3 regions of the Bacillus sp. FJAT-45350 genome follow, and region 3 is predicted to be linked to each of the others. Evidence: riboswitches for the same ligand, from Rfam matches in the RefSeq annotation. Region 3 holds a riboswitch; each other region holds the start of a gene.

Region 1 (7,075 bases), 1.4 Mb from region 3:
TTAGGGTTTACACAAATCACAAAATCTGATGAAGTACAAAATTTTTTCTTAAGAGGTATTGAAATTTCAAATAAGCATATTGAACTTTTTCAAGATTTTTTTAATGAGAATTTACTACCTGCACCAATGACATGGGATTCCCATGTGACAGAATCACAAATCCCCCCTTTTTCGGATAAGCTTATGCTATTTCACGCAACAGAAATTGGCGCAATGGGAGTAGCCGCTTATGGTAGTGGTTTATCTGTTTCACTAAGGCGAGATTTAACAGCAACTTACGGACGTTTAATTATTGAAAGTGGGAAGTACTTAGAAGATGGTGCAAATATTACGATTGACAAAGAGTGGATGGAGGAACCTCCTAAGGCAGCAAATCGAGAAGAATTAACTAATAAAGAATAAAGAGATGATTAAATGGAAAATAAAACTGAAAAATTATTATGGAGTATTGCTCTACCTGGTTTTGCTCAATTTCTTAATGGAGAATTGTTTAAGGGTGTAATGTTTATATTTTTAGAGTTTTTAATTAATGTTCAAGCAAATTTAAACCTCATCATCATTCCTAGTTTTCATGGTGATACTCAGCGGGCGGTCGAATTAGCCAATTACCAATGGCTAATGTTTTACCCTTGTATTTATACGTTTGCTATATGGGATGCATATCGTGACGCTGGAGGGGTGTCAAACCCTTACGCCTACCTTCCATTTGTCTTTTCAGCTTTTATAGGGACTATTGGAGTTATTTACTCATCAACATTGCGAATCTTTGGATTATTGTTAGGTCCAATTTTTTTACCAATTATTTTTCTTATTATAGGTGCCTTTATAGGTTGGATTATCAAAATAATAGTAATTAGAAAAGCCAGTACTCAGTAAATAAATCTATTTTCTAGCTGTGGGCCCCGAAAAAGTCATTATACACGAATCAAGACGCGGTAATCGCTCCGTACATTATGCACTTGCTGCAAGAAACCACTCGTAGCAAGCTTAAATTTTGGGAACGGCTCGCGCAAAACTTTAAGCCCACAGAAAAAGTGGGCTCTTCTATTTTAAATTTTTTTCAACTGACCATATAAGTCTTCAATTGAATTGCATTTGGTTATTTTTCCATTAAGTATGTAGAACGGACATTTTTTACATGTCTTACATTCTCCAAGACAACCTTTGCGTTTAACTTTTATTGAGGGATTAAAGGATTCTAATGCTTTTGCTACTTTTTTTGTTTTGAAATTTTCTTTACATAGACAAACCTTACTCATATTTTATCACCTCATAAAAATTGTCATCAATAATGATTATCATTATTGCTATAATACCAGATATTCTCGATTTTGTCATAATAAAATTAAAAAAAGTCTACTTTTACATGGTTAAAAAAAGAAGGAGAGGGTATCCCAAAATGGTTCTGGGACACCCTCTCCAAAAAATAATTAATCTTTTTTCTATCTCTACTCTTCCTAACTATAATAATGCCATATACCATTTACCATTTTCTTTTCAATCATTTCTCTATACTCTAATAAATCTAAATGTCCAATTACCTCTGACATAACTAAGGCAAATTGCTTTTCATAAACTGCTTGATATAAAGTTTGAGCGATTTCGCTCCCTGTATGTAAACCATTAATAATCAATTCTAAGATTCTTGCTGACTTTCTCTCTATTCCGGCAAGTCTTTTGTCTATTAGTACTATTGGTTCGTTTATAATCAATCCATGACCTGAAAAAACAGTATCCATATGTAACTTCGAGCATCGATGAAGAGAATCTATATATTGCACAATCGAACGATTTCGTTCACCTGTAGCAGTAGGCTCTACTAGAGCATTGCTTGAAATATGTTGAATGAGGTGGTCACCACCAAATAACCATTTTCTTTTTTTATCGTAGAATCCTATTTGATCAGGAGCGTGTCCTGGTAATTCGATTACTTCAAATTCCAGAATGGTATCCCCTTCTATTAACGACGTAATAGGAGACTGAAGTGCTAAATGCTTATTTTTTTCAATGGATTCCTTTAAGTGCTCAACTTGTCGCTCCCCTGCTTCACCACAATTCATTTCACGATATAGCTTTTCAAAAAACTCCACTCTCATTGTTAGAAACTCTTGGTCTCGTTTCACCCTTGGAATCGCATCAGGATGAGCATACACTGGTATGTCATGCTGTTTTGTCAATCGATTCACTAGCCCTACATGATCACCGTGATGGTGGGTTAGTAGGATTTCTGTCATATCACGAACAGACAACCCTTGTTCAGCCAATGACTTTTCTAAACTAGTCCAACATGCCTCATTATTAACTCCCGCATCTAGTAGACTTAATCCGTTCAAATGCTTCACTACATAAAAATTATACGTTTCAAGACTACCCTTCGTTGGCACACTTATCGGATAGACCGTATATCCATCCCTCTCTAGTCGATTCATCAACAACACATCCTCATTTACTCATGTTTACATTATTGTACAGTATACTAGCTGATTTCTAAAAGGATATACAAATAAAGCAGATTTACAGTTATTTCTTAGGATTTTTGTTACACTTGTATTTAAGCATTGTATTTCTACATGAGGTGATAGTGTGAAGCTAAAAAAGATAATCTTATTAGCAAGCTTACTTGTTTTCCTAACAGGTTTCTTATATTTTCAAAATAACTCAATTGTAATAACAGAAAAAACAATTCACTCATCGACACTACCAGAATCGTTTAATGGGTTTCAGATTGCCCACTTATCAGACTTACATAATAAAAGCTTTGGTGACAATCAACATCGTTTAATTCATAAGGTTGAGCAGACAAATCCTGACGTCATTGTCTTTACCGGGGATTTAGTTGGTTGGCAAAAGGATGGGCTCGATGCAGGAATCCTATTGATGGAAAAATTAGTAGAAATCGCCCCTACTTATTTTGTAACTGGAAACCATGAGAAATGGGCGATGAACGAATACTCTCTTGAATCACAATTGGTAGGCTTAGGTGTTAGATTCCTTAGAGAGGAACTAGAGATGATTTCAATAGATGGGGAGATGATTCAACTTATCGGCATTGACGACCGGCCTGGCTTTCATCTGAGCGAGATAGAGGATGGTATATTAGAAGGAGTGAATTTAACTCTTTTAGAAAAAGCACTAGAAAATGAGTTTTCTATTCTTCTAGCACATCGACCAGAGATATTTTCTCTTTATTCAGAGTATGACGTTGATTTAGTGTTTTCAGGACATGCTCACGGAGGTCAAATCAGACTTCCCTTTATCGGCGGTCTCTTCTCTCCTAATCAAGGCATATTGCCACCCTATACGTCCGGTAGTTATAACCAAAACAACACAACGATGATTGTGAATAGAGGACTTGGAAACAGCTCTTTTCCATTCAGAATATTCAACCGCCCCGAAATCGGTCTCATCACATTAACCCTAGAATGAACATATAAAAAGTAAGAGATTGGGAAAAAACAAGTTTAAGTAATAGCATTGGCTTCACTCGCCACAAGCCCGTTGTGAAAAAAACACTCACAACGGTCTTTTAAAAGATGGTGGCGGTGAAGCTCATTGCATCGAGGGTGAGACACAAGGAAAAAAACAACCTTTTGTCTCACCCTCTTCCATTCATTATTCATAACCCATCATTCATAATTAATTTTTCTCGTCCATCGGCCACATTGCTTCATTATAAGACATATCCCAGAACATGTATTCAAAACGAGTTGTATTTAAGAAGATTTCCTCTAGCTTTTTAAGTTCTACTTCCTTCATGCCATCTGTTAATTCATCTAGTAAATTAATCGTCCAATCCGTTAATTCGCTAAATTCTTTCGAGCTATACATTTCAATCCATTCACCGTAAAATTCATGATCCGCAGCGCCTGGAATTTGATTTAGCTCTTTACCAATCTCATTATAACTCCACATGCAAGGTAAAAGTGCAGCAACTAAATCCGCTAATGTTCCATTTTGACCAACATGTAGCATGTAATGAGTATATGCTAACGTTGTCGGCGAAGGCTTCGCTGTTTCTAATTCCTCTTCAGATATCTCAAATTTCTTTGCATATTGACGATGCAGAGACATTTCTTCATTTAATGTAGAGTCTAATAGATTTGCAAATTTCCCCATTGTCTCAACATCCGTTGCTTTAATTGCCCCAAGAGCAAATAGCTTCGCATAATCAATTAAATATAAATAATCTTGAATCATGAAAAAACGAAACTTATCCTTATCTAACGTACCATCACCTATTCCTTTAACAAATGGATGATTATGATTTTTTCTCCATATTGGCTGTAATTCCGTATGTAATCGTTGACTAAATTTCATCTCTAAACACTCCTCATTATCGTTTTGTGTGACTCCAATCATATATAAACTTCACTAATACTTTTGTAAACTCTAGTAACTGTTCAATTGACACTTGTTCATTAACAGAGTGAGCATTTTGTAAATCTCCTGGACCATAAATAACAGTAGGGATTCCTGCATCTCCTAACCAGCCACCATCTGTTACGGTTGGAGAGACATCAATAATTGAATCTTTTCCTAATACAGTATCATGAGTTTTTGCTAGTAACTGCACCCCAGCATGAGTAGGATCAACTTCTAAAGAAGGAAAAATTTCTCCACGGTCCTCAATCATTGACGTTCCTCCCCAAGTAAATGTTGGAGGGTTCTCTCTTAACCATGGGTCACCTTTTGCTACATTTAAAATATGCTCTTCAATTTCCTTTGAAACGTCTTCATATGTTTCATTCGGATAATAATGAACTGTAATCCAAAGTCTGCACTCGTCCGCTATAAAAGCTGCATGACGTCCACCTTCAATAACTGCTGGATTAATCGTATTGGTCCCTGGTAAAAAACCTGGATAACTTTTTGTGACAGCCCAATGCCTTTCTAGTTCTTGCAATCCTGCTATCACCTTCATCATCTTCTCGATTGCACTTGCTCCGAAAAGCTTTCCACCCGCATGGATCATATTTCTTCTTGTTGCATCATGGAAAGTCTGACTGCTTTTTACTGTAACCCAACCTGTAATGACTCCACCTTGACCTTGAATATGCAAATCACTCGTATCAACCACAAGGGCAAAGTCAGCGTCATAACCACGTTTACAGCATTCTAGTGTACCCGCCTCGCCTACCTCTTCTCCTATGACTGATTGAAAAATAATATCTCCTGGTAAATCAATTCCTTGTTCCTTTAAAAGAGTTAGAGCAAAAATTGCCCCCGCTAATCCACCCTTCATATCAGCTGCACCGCGGCCTATAACAACTCCGTCTCTTACAATAGGCGTGAACGGGTCTTTTTCCCACTCTTCATCTTCATTTACCTCCGCAACATCCATATGTCCATTGATTATTAAGCTTTTATGCTGAGTGTTATTTGTTCCTTTTCGTACACCTACAACATTTGGATCATTCGGATATACATCCCACATATCAATGTTAAACCCTAATTTTTCTAGCAAATCCGCAACATATAATTGAGCCTCTTTCGTATTTCTCGCTGGTGGTGCCGGAGTTTCAAATGAAATAAGTGTTTTGAGTAATTCAATTAATTCTTCCTGTCTTTCTTCTACTTGGTGTAACACAGCCTTTAATCTTTCAGTCATGTATTTGCCTCCAATAAATAAAAAACCACTTCACCATATGGCAAGAAGTGGTTGTCAGTTTCAACTTTAAATCAAAAAACTGATAGGTTCGTACACTTCTTCCCTACGCTAGTATGAACTAGATCAGGTAATAAGGGTATGACATTTAGTCATTCTCAGCTAGATAGCACCCCTAGAGTGGTTTATATTAAGTTTTTTCCTTATAATAGTTGTAACATAATCGATTGAAGTGTTCAAACAATTCAATTCATTATCAGTCGACTTTTTCAATCAAGCTTCTTATTTAGTAACAGAATTATAGACACATATGAGTCCTCCTTTTTACTAAACTATAGAGGCTTATATATAGGAACTGTAGAAATTCACAAGAAAAAGGGATAATAGTCGGTTTCAAATACCTACATTTCCCTTTTCTTTGATTTTATCTTCTATTTATAAAATGTCACGAACTATTTTCCAGATTAACAGAAAATTTAATCTACACAGTCTTATTTTCAGCGACTACACGTTAATTCCTTAATTTATTTTTCATAATTGATCTTCATTTTATCTGCTGATAGTTTTGCATTTTCCCGTGCACTTTCAACAGTTTCTGCTGTATGTAGAACGACCGCCATACGACGCCCTATCTTCGTTTCAGGCTTTCCAAAAAGCCTTACTTGTGTACGAGGTATTTCTAAAGCATCCTCTACACCACATATTTGATAATCCTTACTTTCTTCCCAAGCTTTAATAGTTCTACTTGCTCCTGGTGAGAGTAAACGGATTTCAGGAATCGGAAACCCTAATATTGCTCGAATGTGAAGGGCAAATTCTGATAGTTCTTGAGTAGCCAGAGTAACCATGCCTGTATCATGTGGACGAGGAGAAACTTCACTAAAATAAATTCCCTTATCTGTAATGAACAGCTCCACTCCAAATAAACCATAGCCACCTAATGCAACGGTAACTTTCTTTGCTACCTCTTCTGCTTCTGTAATTTGCCCCTCTGTCATAACATGTGGTTGCCAAGACTCAATATAATCACCATCTTCTTGTACATGACCAATTGGCGCACAATAAGAAGTACCAGAAACCGACCGAACCGTTAAAAGCGTAATTTCCGATTCAAAGTGAATAAATTCTTCAACGATGACACGAGTTTTCTTTGCTCGCGCACCTTCTAATGCAATCGTCCAAGACTTTTCAACATCCTCAATTGTATGGCATACACTTTGACCTTTACCAGATGAACTCATAATCGGTTTTATTACACACGGTGTTCCAATTTCCTTAACAGCTAATTCTAATTCCTCTAAAGTGTCTGCAAAAGCGTATTTTGCTGTTGGTAACCCTAACTCTTCACTAGCAAGACGGCGAATCCCTTCACGATCCATCGTTAACTTTGTTGCCTTAGCTGTAGGAACAACATGTAGGCCTTCTTGCTCTAATTCTAGTAATGTGTCTGTAGCAATTGCTTCAATTTCA
Region 2 (7,075 bases), 140 kb from region 3:
TTTTTACAAATAGTTGGAACTGGTTTGACTTTATTATTGTAGCAAGTGGACATATTTTTGTAGGAGCACATTTTATTACAGTGCTTCGTATACTACGTGTTCTTCGTGTATTGCGTGCAATATCAGTCATTCCATCCTTGCGCCGTCTAGTAGACGCGTTATTATTAACAATTCCTGCTTTAGGAAACATTCTTATTTTAATGAGCATTATCTTTTATATTTTTGCTGTTACTGGTACGATGCTATTTGCAGAAGTTGCACCCGAATATTTCGGTAACTTACAACTATCCTTATTAACACTTTTCCAAGTAGTTACACTAGAATCATGGGCAAGTGGAGTTATGAGACCGATATTTGAACAGCTTACTTGGTCTTGGATTTATTTTGTACTCTTTATCCTAGTTGGGACCTTTATTGTCTTTAACCTCTTTATTGGAGTTATTGTAAGTAACGTCGAAAAGGCAAATGAATTAGAACAAGCTGATATTAAAAAGGCTGAAAAAGATGAGAAGAAACAAGAAATGGCAGATTTAAAACAAGAAATACGTGAATTGAAGGAAATCGTTTTACGGTTAGAGAAAAAGCACTGAGCAAAAATTTGCTCAGTGCTTTTTTTGTTTATACTTATTGAATGCAATTCTCTTTACAAGCTCCGAAGAATTCTTTATATAGTTCACTAACTGCGCGGTCAGCGTCCTCTTCATGAACACCAAATACTAAACTAACTTCTGATGATCCTTGGTTAATCATTTCAATATTTGCTTCAGCTCGGTAAAGTGCATCTGTTGCTCTTGCTGCAATACCAACTGTATTATGCATGCCTTCACCTACGATCATAATCATCGCAAAATCACGCTCGATGAACACGTCATCAACCTCGAGCTCAGTTTTAATACGTTCAATGATGCGGTGTTCTTTTTCACCATCTAATTGAGCCTGTTCAAGGATAACTGATGTATCATCAATCCCTGATGGAATATGCTCATATGAGATACCTTCATCTTCAATAATTTGAAGTAAACGACGACCAAATCCAACTTCACGATTCATTAAGTATTTACGAACGTAAATTGTACAGAAGCCCGAATCACTCGCAATACCGATAACTGGATTCGCTTCATATTCACGCTCAGCAATGATCATTGTTCCTCTGGCACTCGGATTGTTTGTATTCTTAATACATACAGGAATCTTCTTACGGAAAGCTGGGATTAATGCTTCATCATGGAAAACAGAGAAGCCAGCATAAGAAAGCTCTCTCATTTCACGGTAAGTCATTTTCATAATTTCTACAGGATTTTCAACCACTTTCGGGTTTGCTGCGTAAACTGAATCTACATCAGTAAAGTTTTCATAAAGTTCCGCATCAATACCCGCTGCTAAGATTGAGCCTGTAATGTCTGATCCTCCACGAGGGAATGTCACGAGAGTCCCCTCAGGTGAGTAGCCAAAGAAGCCTGGGAAAATAAGAATTCCTGATTGCTCTCTTAATTGAAATAAATTGTCATATGCCTCTGGTAGTACTTGAGCATTTCCTGGTTCATCACTTACTAGTAAACCTGCCTTCAGTGGGCAAATATAGTGAGCTTCAATTCCACTACTTTGCAAATAGAATGCAATTAATTTTGCATTGTTATCTTCACCACTCGCTTTGATTAAATCCATAAACTTCCCTTGATTTGTTGTATCAAAGCTTAATCTTTCTTTTAAATCCGCCTCAATTGTTTCAATAATCTCATGAGATAGCTCTAAGCCCTTGGCTATATCTGCATAACGACCAACAACAGCTGCTAGTTCCTTTTCTGTGGATGCACCACTTAAGTGAGCTTCTCCTAATTGTATTAATAAATCCGTTACTTTCGTATCTTCGTCACTACGCTTTCCCGGTGCAGAAACGACAACTACTTTTCGTTCTGGATCGTCTGTAATAATCGCTGATACCTTTCTAATTTGTTCCGCACTTGCTACTGATGAACCACCAAATTTTGCTACTTTCATCTCTTCTCCCAGCTCCTATAATGTTTTATTTTAAAGTTTGTGAATACTCAAAAAAATCTCTTGGTATTGAGTCTAATTCGCTAATGTGTACAACCTTTGTCTCTATATTATATTGCACAACTAAGACAACAAATTAACTCCTAACAAGCGTCGGACTCACTTCGCACTCGAGCTCCTTAAGTTGTTTTAAATTTACCATAGGGAAAATTTGTTTGCAAAGCTTCATAATAAGCCTTAATTGGGTTGTGCTGGTATATATCCCCTTCAGACTAACTGACAACGATATCGCTTAAAATTATCCTTATACAGTTACAATCACTCTTAAATGATCGAGATATGGCACAACTCCTTTTCTAAAACAGATTAAATTTTATATTCTCTTTATTTATACTAAACTTCTTAGTAATTTTCATTATTTTTTAAAAATTATATCTATAATCTCCTTTTCTAAAGCAATAAGTATAGAAATCAACCTTTCTCAAAAGAATAATGGCAAGTAAAGTAAAAGACAGGAGTGAAGAACAATGAAAACAATTTCTCTACAAGTAGAAAAAATGAGCTGTGGTAATTGCCTTACAACTGTAGAAACGGCAATTAAATCAGTAGAAGGTGTAAATGAAGCAAAGGGAAGCTTAGAGGAAAAGACAATTAAAGTTCAATACAATGAAGAAATAGCGGATGTATCAGACTTTGTCGAAGCCGTTGAGGAGGTTGGTTATATCATCATATAACTCACTTCACTGTCAGACGTATCCTTTCAAAGTTAAATTAAGAAAATATTGTACATCCATTCACATTTACACAAAATTTTTCCTTGCTAGTATTCTTTCAATCTGTTAGGATAATATTGTAAATGAAGAAACGGGAGCTTGAGAGTAACAAGCTGAGAGGATAGCTGACACTGCTATCGACCGGGAACCTGATCTAGGTAATGCTAGCGGAGGGATTATTCTTAGGAATACGTCTATCTATTCGACCGCTTGCTAGCGGTCTTTTTGTTTTTTGACGACGTATCATCATAGTGTTTTACTGTGTAAATATCCTAAAACCCCCTCCTCCTGTCTAGATGGTTCAAATTATTTTGAACAATATGAAGGAGGATTTTTTTATGTCTATGAAAGAAAAAAATGTATCATTGATGCCCCCATTCCCAAACAGTACAAAGGTGTATGAAACAGGTTCAAGAGAGGATATTCGTGTACCTTTCCGTGAAATCAAACTGAGCCCAACTGTACGAAACGATATTGAAGAACAAAATGAACCTCTACGTGTATACGACACAAGTGGTTTATATACAGACCCTGATCACATTGTTGATGTTCGTAAAGGATTACCTCAATTACGCCGCAACTGGATTCTAGAGCGTGGAGATGTAGAAGAATATGAAGGAAGAAGTACGAAACCAGAGGATAATGGCTTTCAAACAGAAGAACGTTCATTTGAAGTAGAAAGATTTGATACATCACACCGAAAACCAATCAGAGCAAAAAAAGGAAAGAATGTTACTCAACTTCACTATGCAAGAAAAGGTATTATTACTCCTGAAATGGAGTTTATCGCAATACGTGAGGGACTAGAGCCTGAATTTATTCGCTCTGAAGTTGCAAATGGACGTGCAATAATACCTGCAAATATTAATCATCCTGAAAGTGAGCCTATGATTATCGGACGTCACTTCCATACAAAAATCAATGCTAATATTGGAAACTCTGCCGTTACCTCTTCAATCGAAGAAGAAGTAGAAAAAATGACATGGGCAACTCGTTGGGGTGCTGACAATATTATGGATTTATCAACAGGTAAACATATCCATACAACAAGAGAATGGATTATCCGCAACTCGCCTGTTCCAATTGGAACAGTGCCGATTTATCAAGCACTAGAAAAAGTAAATGGCATAGCTGAGGATTTATCATGGGGAGTGTACCGTGATACATTAATTGAGCAAGCAGAGCAAGGGGTTGACTACTTTACGATTCATGCTGGTGTCCTCCTTCGCTACGTTCCAATGACAGCTAGCAGACTTACAGGTATCGTATCAAGAGGAGGTTCTATCTTAGCTGCATGGTGCCTTGCACATCATGAAGAAAACTTCTTATATACTCATTTTGAAGAAATCTGTGAAATTATGAAGACATATGATATTGCTTTCTCACTAGGTGACGGGTTACGCCCTGGGTCAATTGCAGATGCAAATGATGAAGCTCAATTTGCTGAACTTGAAACTTTAGGTGAATTAACAAAAATTGCTTGGGAGCATGATGTACAAGTAATGGTTGAGGGACCAGGTCATGTACCAATGCACAAAATCAAAGAAAACATGGATAAACAGCTAGAGATTTGTAACGAAGCACCATTCTATACATTAGGTCCATTGACAACCGATATTGCACCCGGCTATGACCACATTACATCTGCTATTGGTGCAGCAATGATTGGTTGGTTTGGAACAGCGATGCTTTGCTATGTCACACCGAAAGAACATTTAGGACTTCCTAATAAGGAAGATGTACGTGAAGGAGTTGTTACATACAAATTAGCAGCTCATGCAGCTGATTTAGCAAAAGGACATCCTAATGCTCAAAAAAGAGATGATGCTCTTTCAAAAGCTCGATTTGAATTCCGCTGGCACGATCAGTTTAACCTATCACTTGACCCAGAAAAGGCAATCTCTTTTCATGATGAAACATTACCAGCAGAAGGAGCAAAAACAGCACATTTCTGCTCAATGTGTGGTCCCAAGTTCTGTAGTATGAAAATCACTCAAGACATTCGTGATAAAGCAGAAAAAGAAAACTTCACAGTTGAGAGCGTAGAAAAAGAAATGCAAAAGAAATCAGAAGAATTTCGTGAAAAAGGCAGTACGATTTATCAATAGGTTTAAACCCCTTTAGCCTTGACTAAAGGGGTTTTTAAAATCATTTTTTAAGACTGCTCTGCTGGCGTTTCGCCTGCTCCTGGTGTTTCATCTGCTCCTGGCGTTTCATCTGCCCCTGGAGTTTCATCTGCTCCTGGCGTTTCATCTGCTCCTGGCGTTTCGTCTGCCCCTGGAGTTTCATCTGCTCCTGGCGTTTCGTCTGCCCCTGGAGTTTCATCTGCTCCTGGTGTCTCGTCTTCTACTTCATCTTCAGGTACATCAATATAGCCCTGTTCAGCAAGGTTTCTAACTAAAGTAGCCATTTGTGCTCTAGTCATTTCTTCGTTAGGTGAAAACGTACCATCTGGTTTACCTTTCATAATGTCATGGTCTCTAACCCACTCAATATCTTCAGTAAACCATTTTTCTTCTTCAACATCTGGAAAGTGACCTTTAAATGGTCTTTCCCCACGTGCAACACCTTGAGTAGTTCCAGGCGCTTCCATTATTCTAGCAGTACCTTGACCAGTACCACTTATACCATGAGTACCTTGTTTACTATGAATAGTAGATCCTTGGGTACCTCTATTAGTTACTCCATGATTAATTGTTTGGTGCTGTGGTGCTGTTGGAGCTCCATGAACACCTACTCCAGTTGTTCCCTGTGTACCATGAGTACCTTGTGCTCCCATATCACCACAACCAACTAAGCTTCCTGCAATAAATGTTGCTGCTGTTAAAGTCATTAATGATTTCTTCATATTTTCATCCCTTCTTAATTTAAATAGTGTTCTGAAAAAATTAAAATACACTAACTTCTCTAACCGACACTGTCAACGAATTTAGAATAAAAACGTAAAAAGAACTTTTCATGGTTACTTAATACGCAATTTTATTTTCATTAACGCATGCCTGCTTCAGGTGTTTGGTCAGGTACTCTGTTTCTTTCCCCTGCAGGAGATAAGACATTGTTACGTTGTTCAATTGGACCTTCATGAGTCCCTCTCATTAAGCCACGATGACCATCAACATTTCTTTGTCCCATTTGGCCTTCTATACCTGGTCGACCTAATCCAGGGTCATGAACTCCAGGGGTACCACGTAAAGTAGGATCAAATACTCCCGGTGTTGTTCCTGGACGGTTCATCATTGGATCGTGAGCACCTGGAGTTACTCCTCGATCAAGATGGGTTGGTGCATCCTGTCGTTGCATGTTCATATTTTGACCTTCTACACCACCAGTTCCACAACCAACTAAGCTTCCTGCGATAAATGTTGCTGCTGTTAATGATAAAATTATTTTTTTCATATTTTCATCCCCTCCTACGCTATATGTTGTTCAGAGAGAAGAAAAATACTCTGACACATCTAACCAATAGAACCTAAGAATATGAAAAGCAACACATTAAAAAGAAGATGTTCCAAAAGGAAGGCTTCTGAAAAAGTGTGATTTTCACTTTTCCAACAGTCTTTTTTACCTTTTAGACATCTTCGAAGCAATGTGCGAAGGAGCTACTAAGATGGGTTTTCTCAAGTAAGACGAATAGCGTTCCCAATTATTGCCCGAGTTCGCTCTAAAAAACCCTTTAGCAATATATGCCAAAGGGTTAAATACAACACATAGCCTGTTATCTAAATCCACCAGCAGTACCAAGACGCAAACCTTGTTGTCTCTCTCTCATACTACTTTGGTCTTCTTGACCCATTCTTGTCCCGGTCGTCCCAGTCGTTTGTCCTTCAATACCAGTTCTCCCTAAGTCTTGATTATGAGCTTGTGGTGTTATCGGGTGTCGTGATTGTTGAGTATAGGGTTCAGTTCGTCGCATAATTGGATCGTGTGTACCTGGTGTTGCTCCACGGTCAAGTTGGGTTGGTGAATCTTGACGTTGCACGTTTACATTTTGACCATCTACACCAGCAGTACCACAGCCGACTAAACTTCCCGCTATAAATGTTACTGCTGTTAATGATAACAACATTTTTTTCATATTTTCATCCCCTCCTACGCATTAGAATGGTACGAAACGTAGGAATTTACACAGACAGTATCATCCAAGGAATGAATGATTACTCAATAAAAAAGAAATAGTAATAAACACACATTATTTAAATACTCGCTTTATCATCGTTAAAGCACCTTTTGTCGTATGGTATCTTAATGGTATATCAAATTTAGATGTTTGCTTGAGTACCCCTTTTTGATGAGAAAAAGTATCAAAG
Region 3 (7,075 bases):
GTTGTTAAAATAGACTGTGACTAGCGGTATTTTACTCACTATCTCCCCGTCAATACATAAAATAATAATAAGAAAATCTCTGAAAAGAGGGTAGTAAGATAGGATTCTAATGGAAAGAGTAAGGGTAATAAGCAATTAGTGAAATCTAAGTTAGTGCGAAAAATGAACTACTTTGGTACAATTAAGTTGTTTGTTTTTACAGAAATACACTTTGTTACGTAAGTTGTTATTTCTAGGAAAGCCGACTTTTCGGTTTAAACATTTGATTTAGCTAAAAGCTTTTATAATGCGAGGGGAATATACTATGGCGAACTATCGTGTTGAACGAGATTTATTAGGTGAAAAAGAGGTTCCAGCTGATGCTTATTATGGAATCCAGACGATGCGTGCAAAAGAGAATTTTCCAATTACAGGCTATCCACCACATGAAGAATTAATTAGAGCTTTCGGGTTTGTAAAAAAGGCTGCTGCATTAGCGAACAAAGATGTTGGAGTATTAAATGATAAAATTGCAGAAGCGATTGCTAGTGCATCAGAGGAAGTAGTAGAAGGGAAATACAATGACCATTTTATTGTCGATGCAATTCAAGGTGGAGCAGGTACTTCTTTTAATATGAATGCTAATGAAGTAATTGCCAATCGTGCAATTGAATTATTGGGTGGTAAGAAGGGTGAGTATGTGAAGGTCAGTCCAAATACTCATGTAAATATGGCCCAATCGACGAATGATGCCTTTCCGACAGCGATTCATATTGCATGCTTAAATTTAGCTAAAGGCTTAACAAAAGCACTTGAACAACTAATAGAAGCGATGAAGGAAAAAGAGAAAGAATTTGATGATGTTATTAAAATGGGTAGAACTCATTTACAGGATGCTGTTCCAATTCGCTTAGGTCAAGAATTCGGTGCGTATCGCCGAGTGTTAACTCGAGACCTAAGTAGATTAAACGGCTCGTTAAGTCATCTATATGAAATTAATATGGGTGCGACAGCTGTAGGTACTGGATTAAATGCAAAAACGGATTATATCAAAAAAGTGTCAAAATACCTGTCTGAAATAACTGAAATGCCTTTTAAAACAGCAGAGGATTTAGTAGATGCTACTCAAAATACAGATGCTTATACAGAGCTTTCAAGCGCCTTGAAAATCATGGCAATTAACTTATCAAAAATTGCAAATGACTTACGTCTAATGAGTTCAGGTCCGAGAACTGGTTTAAATGAAATCAATTTACCAGCTAGACAGCCTGGTTCATCAATCATGCCAGGTAAAGTAAATCCAGTTATGTGTGAGGTCATTAATCAAATTTCATTCCAAGTCATTGGAAATGATCACACGATAAGCATGGCATCAGAAGCAGGTCAATTAGAATTAAACGTAATGGAGCCAGTGTTAGTTTTCAATCTCCTTCAATCACTATCAATATTGCAAAACGGAATTGGTGTATTCCGAAAATACGCAATTGAAGGCTTAACTGCAAATATTGAGCATTGCAGAAACATGGTTGAAAGAAGTGTTGGGATCATTACAGCAATTAACCCTCACGTTGGTTATGAAGTAGCAACAAGAATTGCGAAAGAAGCAATTCAAACAGACAGACCGGTAAGGGAAATATGCTTAGAACGTGGTATTTTATCAGAGGAAGAGTTAAATGTAATATTAGACCCGAAAGAAATGACAAATCCAGGTATAGCTGGGGCAAAATATATTTATAACTAGCTTCTAAACCGAGGCTGTCTCAAAAGTGTGAATTCATGGCAATGACTCCTTACGCTACTCGTCATCTTATGAGAAAACCACTCACAGTATGACTTCAAAACATGTAGCGACTCCGCATTGCTTTGGGGGTGTCCCAAAAGGTAAATAACAACCTTTTGGGGCACCCCTTTTACATTATCGCTCTATCCTCAAAATATTTGTATGCTTCAACATAACGAGAGGTGTATGACAAAAGTGTGAAAAAATTATAAAAAAATCCTTTTGTTATTCATTGTTCAACATGTTAATAAATGAGATAATACTACAGAAAATAAGGTCAAGATTTAGATGCAAACGAAAAAAAATTATGGGAATTAAATAGAGGGTGGGTAAGTTGATAAAAGCTTTTGTATTTCTAATTATTATCCTTTTTCTATTTACTGCTTGTCAGCCTTCTACTGAAGTTCGTCCAATGCCCGCTTACGAACATGTAATTGTGAAAGAAAAGATCGCTTTTGCACCTTCTTTCAAACAGGACATACATACATTAAATGTGAATCCATATAGCTTTGTTGAAGTTAGTGAATGGTATAGTGATCGTGAACTTTTATACTTGAAAGATGAAAATGGTTTATCCATCATACAAAGGTTTGACTTGTACACAGGAGATAATACTATATTTTTTGAAGTTGATGAGCCTGTGCTGTATGTAGAGGCAAATAAGGATTATAGTCTATTTGCTATCCAAACTATTTCTTTGGAAAGTGAAAAATCCCCTTTATACATTGTTGATAGTGAGGGACAAGTTAGGTATCAATTTGATGATATTGGAGAGGATTACACAATTTACTGGAGTCAATATGAGGAGGATGAATTACTTATCGTAGCTTTCCTTCCTAATTGGGAATACTATGTGTATCATCTATCGATTGGAGAACAGTCATTAGCCCAATTAGAAATTGAACAAACGTATTTTCAATGGCTAACAGAAGATGAAGTTGGCTTTTTAGACTGGCCGTATGAGCCAAGCTACTATGCACCTTTAGTTTCTTATAATATTCATACAAAGGAAAAGCAAAAAGTAGACGATGAGATTTTGGCTTTTCTTTCGTTTCAAAATGATAAATATGTAACAGTTAAGGTTAACTCACCTACTGATGAACATTCCATTTATCGTTTCTATGAAAAAGGTGAAAAAATTAATGAAACAAAAGTGCCTGTATTAAATACGTTTTCTGAGCAGTGGTGGGTGCCATTTCATGCCTATTCAGATAACCTCTTTTACTATCTTCGCCCATTTCGTAGTGGAGATTTCTTTAACTACCGTGATGGATATACTCTTGTTTCATTCAATATTACGACGGGACAAGAAGAAAAAATTATTGTGGTAGATAACCATGCGCCAATAAAAATTTCTCCAAATGGTGATTGGATATTATACGGTCATAAATCAGAGCAGATTATTAATGTAAAAAATAAACTAATGAAGAAGCTAGTAAATATGTAAAGGCAATTTTGTTGTATTATTGTCCAAATCTGTCATAATGAAATTGTATATGAATAAGACTAGGGGTGTCTGCAATGAAACGTGGGCTGAGAAAAAGGTAGTAATCCTTTTACCCTTGAACCTGATCTGGAAAATACCAGCGTAGGAAAGTCGACTAATTGATGCTATTTAGCCGTAATCCACTTCGCTGGGTTACGGTTTTTTGATGGCTTAGGAACAAGTGAAAGCTTATTCAAAGAATTAAACAAAAGACCGCTTTGCGCTTTTTGTTCTTAGGTTAGTTCAAGTATTTTGCTGATAAGGAAGGGATAATTAATGAAGGATTTTAAGTTATATGCCATTACAGGTGAAGAATTTCATCCTGGACGAGACTTACTAACTGTTATGGAAGAAGCTATATTAGGTGGAGTTGATATTATTCAGCTTCGTGATAAATATAGTAGTAAGCGAGATGTACTAAAAAAAGCACAAGTATTGAGAGAGCTAACAAAAAAATATGGTGTTACTTTTATTGTAAATGATCATATAGATGTAGCTTTAGCTGTGGATGCTGACGGGATACATTTAGGACAAGACGATATTCCATTAGCTGAAGCAAGAAGAATTATGGGGAACAAAATAATTGGAATTTCTACACATGCGATTGAAGAAGCACTAGAAGCAGAAAAGGGCGGGGCTGATTATATCGGTGTTGGACCAGTATTCCCAACCAAAAGTAAGGTAGATGTAGTTGATCCAGTAACAACAGAGTATGTAAAGCAAGTGGCAAAGGAAATCAAAATTCCGTTTGTAGCTATTGGTGGCATTAAGCTTCATAATGTAGACCAGGTATTAGCTGCGGGAGCAAGTAGAATTTGTGCTGTAAGTGAGATAGTAGGAGCAGAGGATATTAAAAGTACTTGTGAATCATTTTTATCGAAAATTAACAGCGAGGCGAAATAACATGGAATTAATCATAAATGGTGAAGTCGAAAACATAGATGTAACAACATTAGATGAGGTAGTAAAGCATTATGGGTTAGAACAAAACCTCGTCGTAACTGAAGTGAATGGAAGTATCATTGATAGAAGCCAGTGGGAATCAACTAGTGTAGAGCCTGGAATGAAAATTGAACTGGTGCATTTCGTAGGAGGAGGGTGAACAACATGAAAAAAGATACGTTTGTTATTGGAGGAAAAGAGCTTTCTTCACGTTTTTTTATTGGGACAGGACGCTACCCAAATCCATTCGTTCAAAATGAGGCAATAAAGGCATCGGGAGCTGATGTACTTACATTTGCTATTCGTCGTGTAAACCTAGATGCCCCTGATGAGGATGCGATATTACAACATTTAGAAGGTCAAACATTTACATACCTTCCAAATACGTCAGGTGCAAAAAATGCAGAAGAAGCAATTCGTATAGCTAGATTAGCAAAGGCATCAGGACTTAGTGATTGGATTAAAGTGGAGATAAGTGTGAATGAAAAAACATTACTACCAGATCCGATCGAGACACTTAAAGCAACAGAAGTATTAGCAAATGAAGGCTTTGTTGTATTACCTTATACATCAGATGATCCAGTTATTTGTAAGCGGTTGGAGGAAGCAGGAGCTGCGGCAGTGATGCCAGGTGGTGCTCCAATTGGAACTGGTCTGGGGATTCTTAACCCTTATAACCTTGGATTAATTGTTGAAGAGGCTAATGTACCAATTATCGTTGATGCTGGATTAGGTTCAGCTTCTGACATTACTCAAGCAATGGAACTTGGAGTAGATGGTGTTTTAATGAATACACCTGTAGCAAAAGCAAAGGATCCTGTAAAAATGGCATTAGCGATGAAATATGCGATAGAAGCAGGACGACTTTCTTATTTAGCAGGACGTATCCCAAAGAAAAAGTATGCGACAGCTAGTAGTGGATTTGAATCATATATCTCAAAATAAGCAGAAAAAGAGAGAGTGAAACCAATGGGAGAACGTATTATCGTTTTAGGAGGAGGCATTGTTGGACTTGCGTCTGCATTCGAATGCCAAAGACGAGGGTTTGATGTCACTTTAGTTGAAAAAGTCAAATGTGGTGGACAAGCTTCAGGAGCGGCAGCTGGTATGCTTGCTCCTTATTCTGAAATTGGTGAAGATCCCGATGACTTTTTTCGCCTTTGTTTAGAAAGTTTAAACCTCTATCCTAAGTGGCAAGAGGAAGTTAAACATGTTTCGAAGCTAGACTTTGAATTTAGTAATTCTGGGAGCTTGCATTGTGTTTACCATGAAGCTGATTTGCTTGCACTTGAAACGAGACAGCAATGGCAAGGACAGTTTGGTGCAAAGGCTGAAATACTAGAAGGGGAACGACTCTTTTCATTAGAACCAGAGCTTTCTCGAGATATAATTGCAGCTATGCATTATCCACAAGAGAGTCATGTGTTTGCGCCAGATTATGTGAAGGCACTTGAAGAAGGTTGTAGAAATCTTGGAGTAGAAATTTTTGATGAGCTTGAAGAAGTGTATATTGAAAGTTGGAAAGAGGACGTTCAGCTAAAATCAAAGGACGGACAAGTATTTAAAGGAGACAAATTAATTGTCAGTAATGGAGCCTGGGCTAAAGAACTTGAGGATGTGTTTGGTTTAAATATCCCTGTTTATCCAATTCGTGGACAAATTTGCGCCTATGAAATTCCAGTTGGAAAAGTGGAGCATATCATTTATACAAGTCAAGGATACCTTGTCCCTAAAGCAAATGGAACACTTGTGAACGGGGCTTCAGAAGATATCGCAGGATTTAATACAACAGTGACTGAAAAGGGAATCAATCGTTTAACGAATTGGAATAAAAATGTCTTCCCTTTTCTAGCAAAAGAAAATCCTTTCCATACTTGGGCTGGATTACGTCCAGCAACTCAAGATGGGTTCCCTCTTATTGGAAAACTAGAAGGAGCTCCACACATTATTTTTGCAACAGGGCATTATCGTAACGGTATCTTATTAAGTGCAGTTACAGGAACAATTGTGGCGGATCTACTAGATGGTAAGCCAGACAGAGTTCCGTTAACATTATTTAAGCCAGAACGGTTTAGCTAAGGGGGGAAATGATATGTATAAGGCTCTTACAATAGCTGGATCTGATAGTGGTGGAGGAGCAGGCATTCAAGCAGACTTGAAAACATTTCAAGAATTAGATGTCTTTGGTATGACTGCAATAACAGCATTAACAGCTCAGAACACACTAGGTGTACACGGAGTTTATCCGCAACCGATAGAAGCAATTGAAGCTCAAATAGATGCAGTGTTATCTGATATTGGAACAGATGCTGTTAAAACAGGGATGCTTTTTTCTGCAGAGATTATTAAGCTAGTGGCAAAAAAGCTTAATGAATATAATGTGAAAAATATCGTTGTAGACCCTGTAATGATTGCCAAAGGTGGTGCGCCACTTTTGCAAGAAGAGGCTGTATCAGCTTTAATTAGTGATTTACTTCCGATTGCAACAGTGATTACACCTAATTTACCAGAAGCTGCTACCATATTAGGTGTTAAAGAAATGGAAACATTAGAAGAGATGGAAGAGGCTGCAAAAGGAATTCATAAGTTAGGTGCTGATTATGTAATCTTAAAGGGTGGACATTTAGAAGATGATATGGCAATAGATCTGCTTTATGATGGTGAAAAAATGTTCCCTTTAGAGTCGATTCGTATTAATACGAAACATACCCATGGTACTGGATGTACATTTGCGGCGGCGATTGCAGCAGAGCTTGCAAAGGGAGAATCGATTCATTCTGCAGTACAGACAGCGAAGGAATTTATTACTTCTGCCATTTCTAATTCATTAGCAATCGGAAAAGGGATTGGTCCGACAAATCATGGGGCTTTTCAAAAGTCCAAAAAAT

What was found. A riboswitch is a leader RNA that binds a small molecule or an ion and turns the genes downstream of it on or off. The one in region 3 is predicted to bind thiamine pyrophosphate.
Region 1: another riboswitch for thiamine pyrophosphate. It lies ahead of CD003_RS04620 (acetylornithine deacetylase); the one in region 3 lies ahead of thiE (thiamine phosphate synthase).
Region 2: another riboswitch for thiamine pyrophosphate. It lies ahead of thiC (phosphomethylpyrimidine synthase ThiC); the one in region 3 lies ahead of thiE (thiamine phosphate synthase).

The regions. Positions count from the first base shown of each region.
Region 1 covers NZ_NISU01000001.1:917,956-925,030, reverse strand. The annotation lists gene CD003_RS04650 (DUF3231 family protein) at 1-402, shown strand, start outside; gene CD003_RS04645 (hypothetical protein) at 415-876, shown strand; gene CD003_RS22530 (DUF1450 domain-containing protein) at 1,050-1,259, opposite strand; gene CD003_RS04635 (MBL fold metallo-hydrolase) at 1,458-2,429, opposite strand; gene CD003_RS04630 (metallophosphoesterase) at 2,584-3,426, shown strand; gene tenA (thiaminase II) at 3,637-4,317, opposite strand; gene CD003_RS04620 (acetylornithine deacetylase) at 4,334-5,608, opposite strand; TPP riboswitch at 5,692-5,792, opposite strand; gene purT (formate-dependent phosphoribosylglycinamide formyltransferase) at 6,130-7,075, opposite strand, start outside.
Region 2 covers NZ_NISU01000001.1:2,126,951-2,134,025, forward strand. The annotation lists gene CD003_RS10675 (ion transporter) at 1-590, shown strand, start outside; gene CD003_RS10680 (aspartate kinase) at 625-1,998, opposite strand; gene CD003_RS10685 (heavy-metal-associated domain-containing protein) at 2,523-2,729, shown strand; TPP riboswitch at 2,850-2,961, shown strand; gene thiC (phosphomethylpyrimidine synthase ThiC) at 3,107-4,876, shown strand; gene CD003_RS22085 (S-layer homology domain-containing protein) at 4,924-5,616, opposite strand; gene CD003_RS10700 (hypothetical protein) at 5,757-6,164, opposite strand; gene CD003_RS10705 (hypothetical protein) at 6,484-6,843, opposite strand; gene CD003_RS10710 (aldehyde dehydrogenase) at 6,958-7,075, opposite strand, start outside.
Region 3 covers NZ_NISU01000001.1:2,270,694-2,277,768, reverse strand. The annotation lists gene aspA (aspartate ammonia-lyase) at 305-1,720, shown strand; gene CD003_RS11475 (hypothetical protein) at 2,094-3,206, shown strand; TPP riboswitch at 3,258-3,371, shown strand; gene thiE (thiamine phosphate synthase) at 3,522-4,148, shown strand; gene thiS (sulfur carrier protein ThiS) at 4,150-4,347, shown strand; gene CD003_RS11460 (thiazole synthase) at 4,353-5,132, shown strand; gene thiO (glycine oxidase ThiO) at 5,157-6,266, shown strand; gene thiD (bifunctional hydroxymethylpyrimidine kinase/phosphomethylpyrimidine kinase) at 6,280-7,075, shown strand, end outside.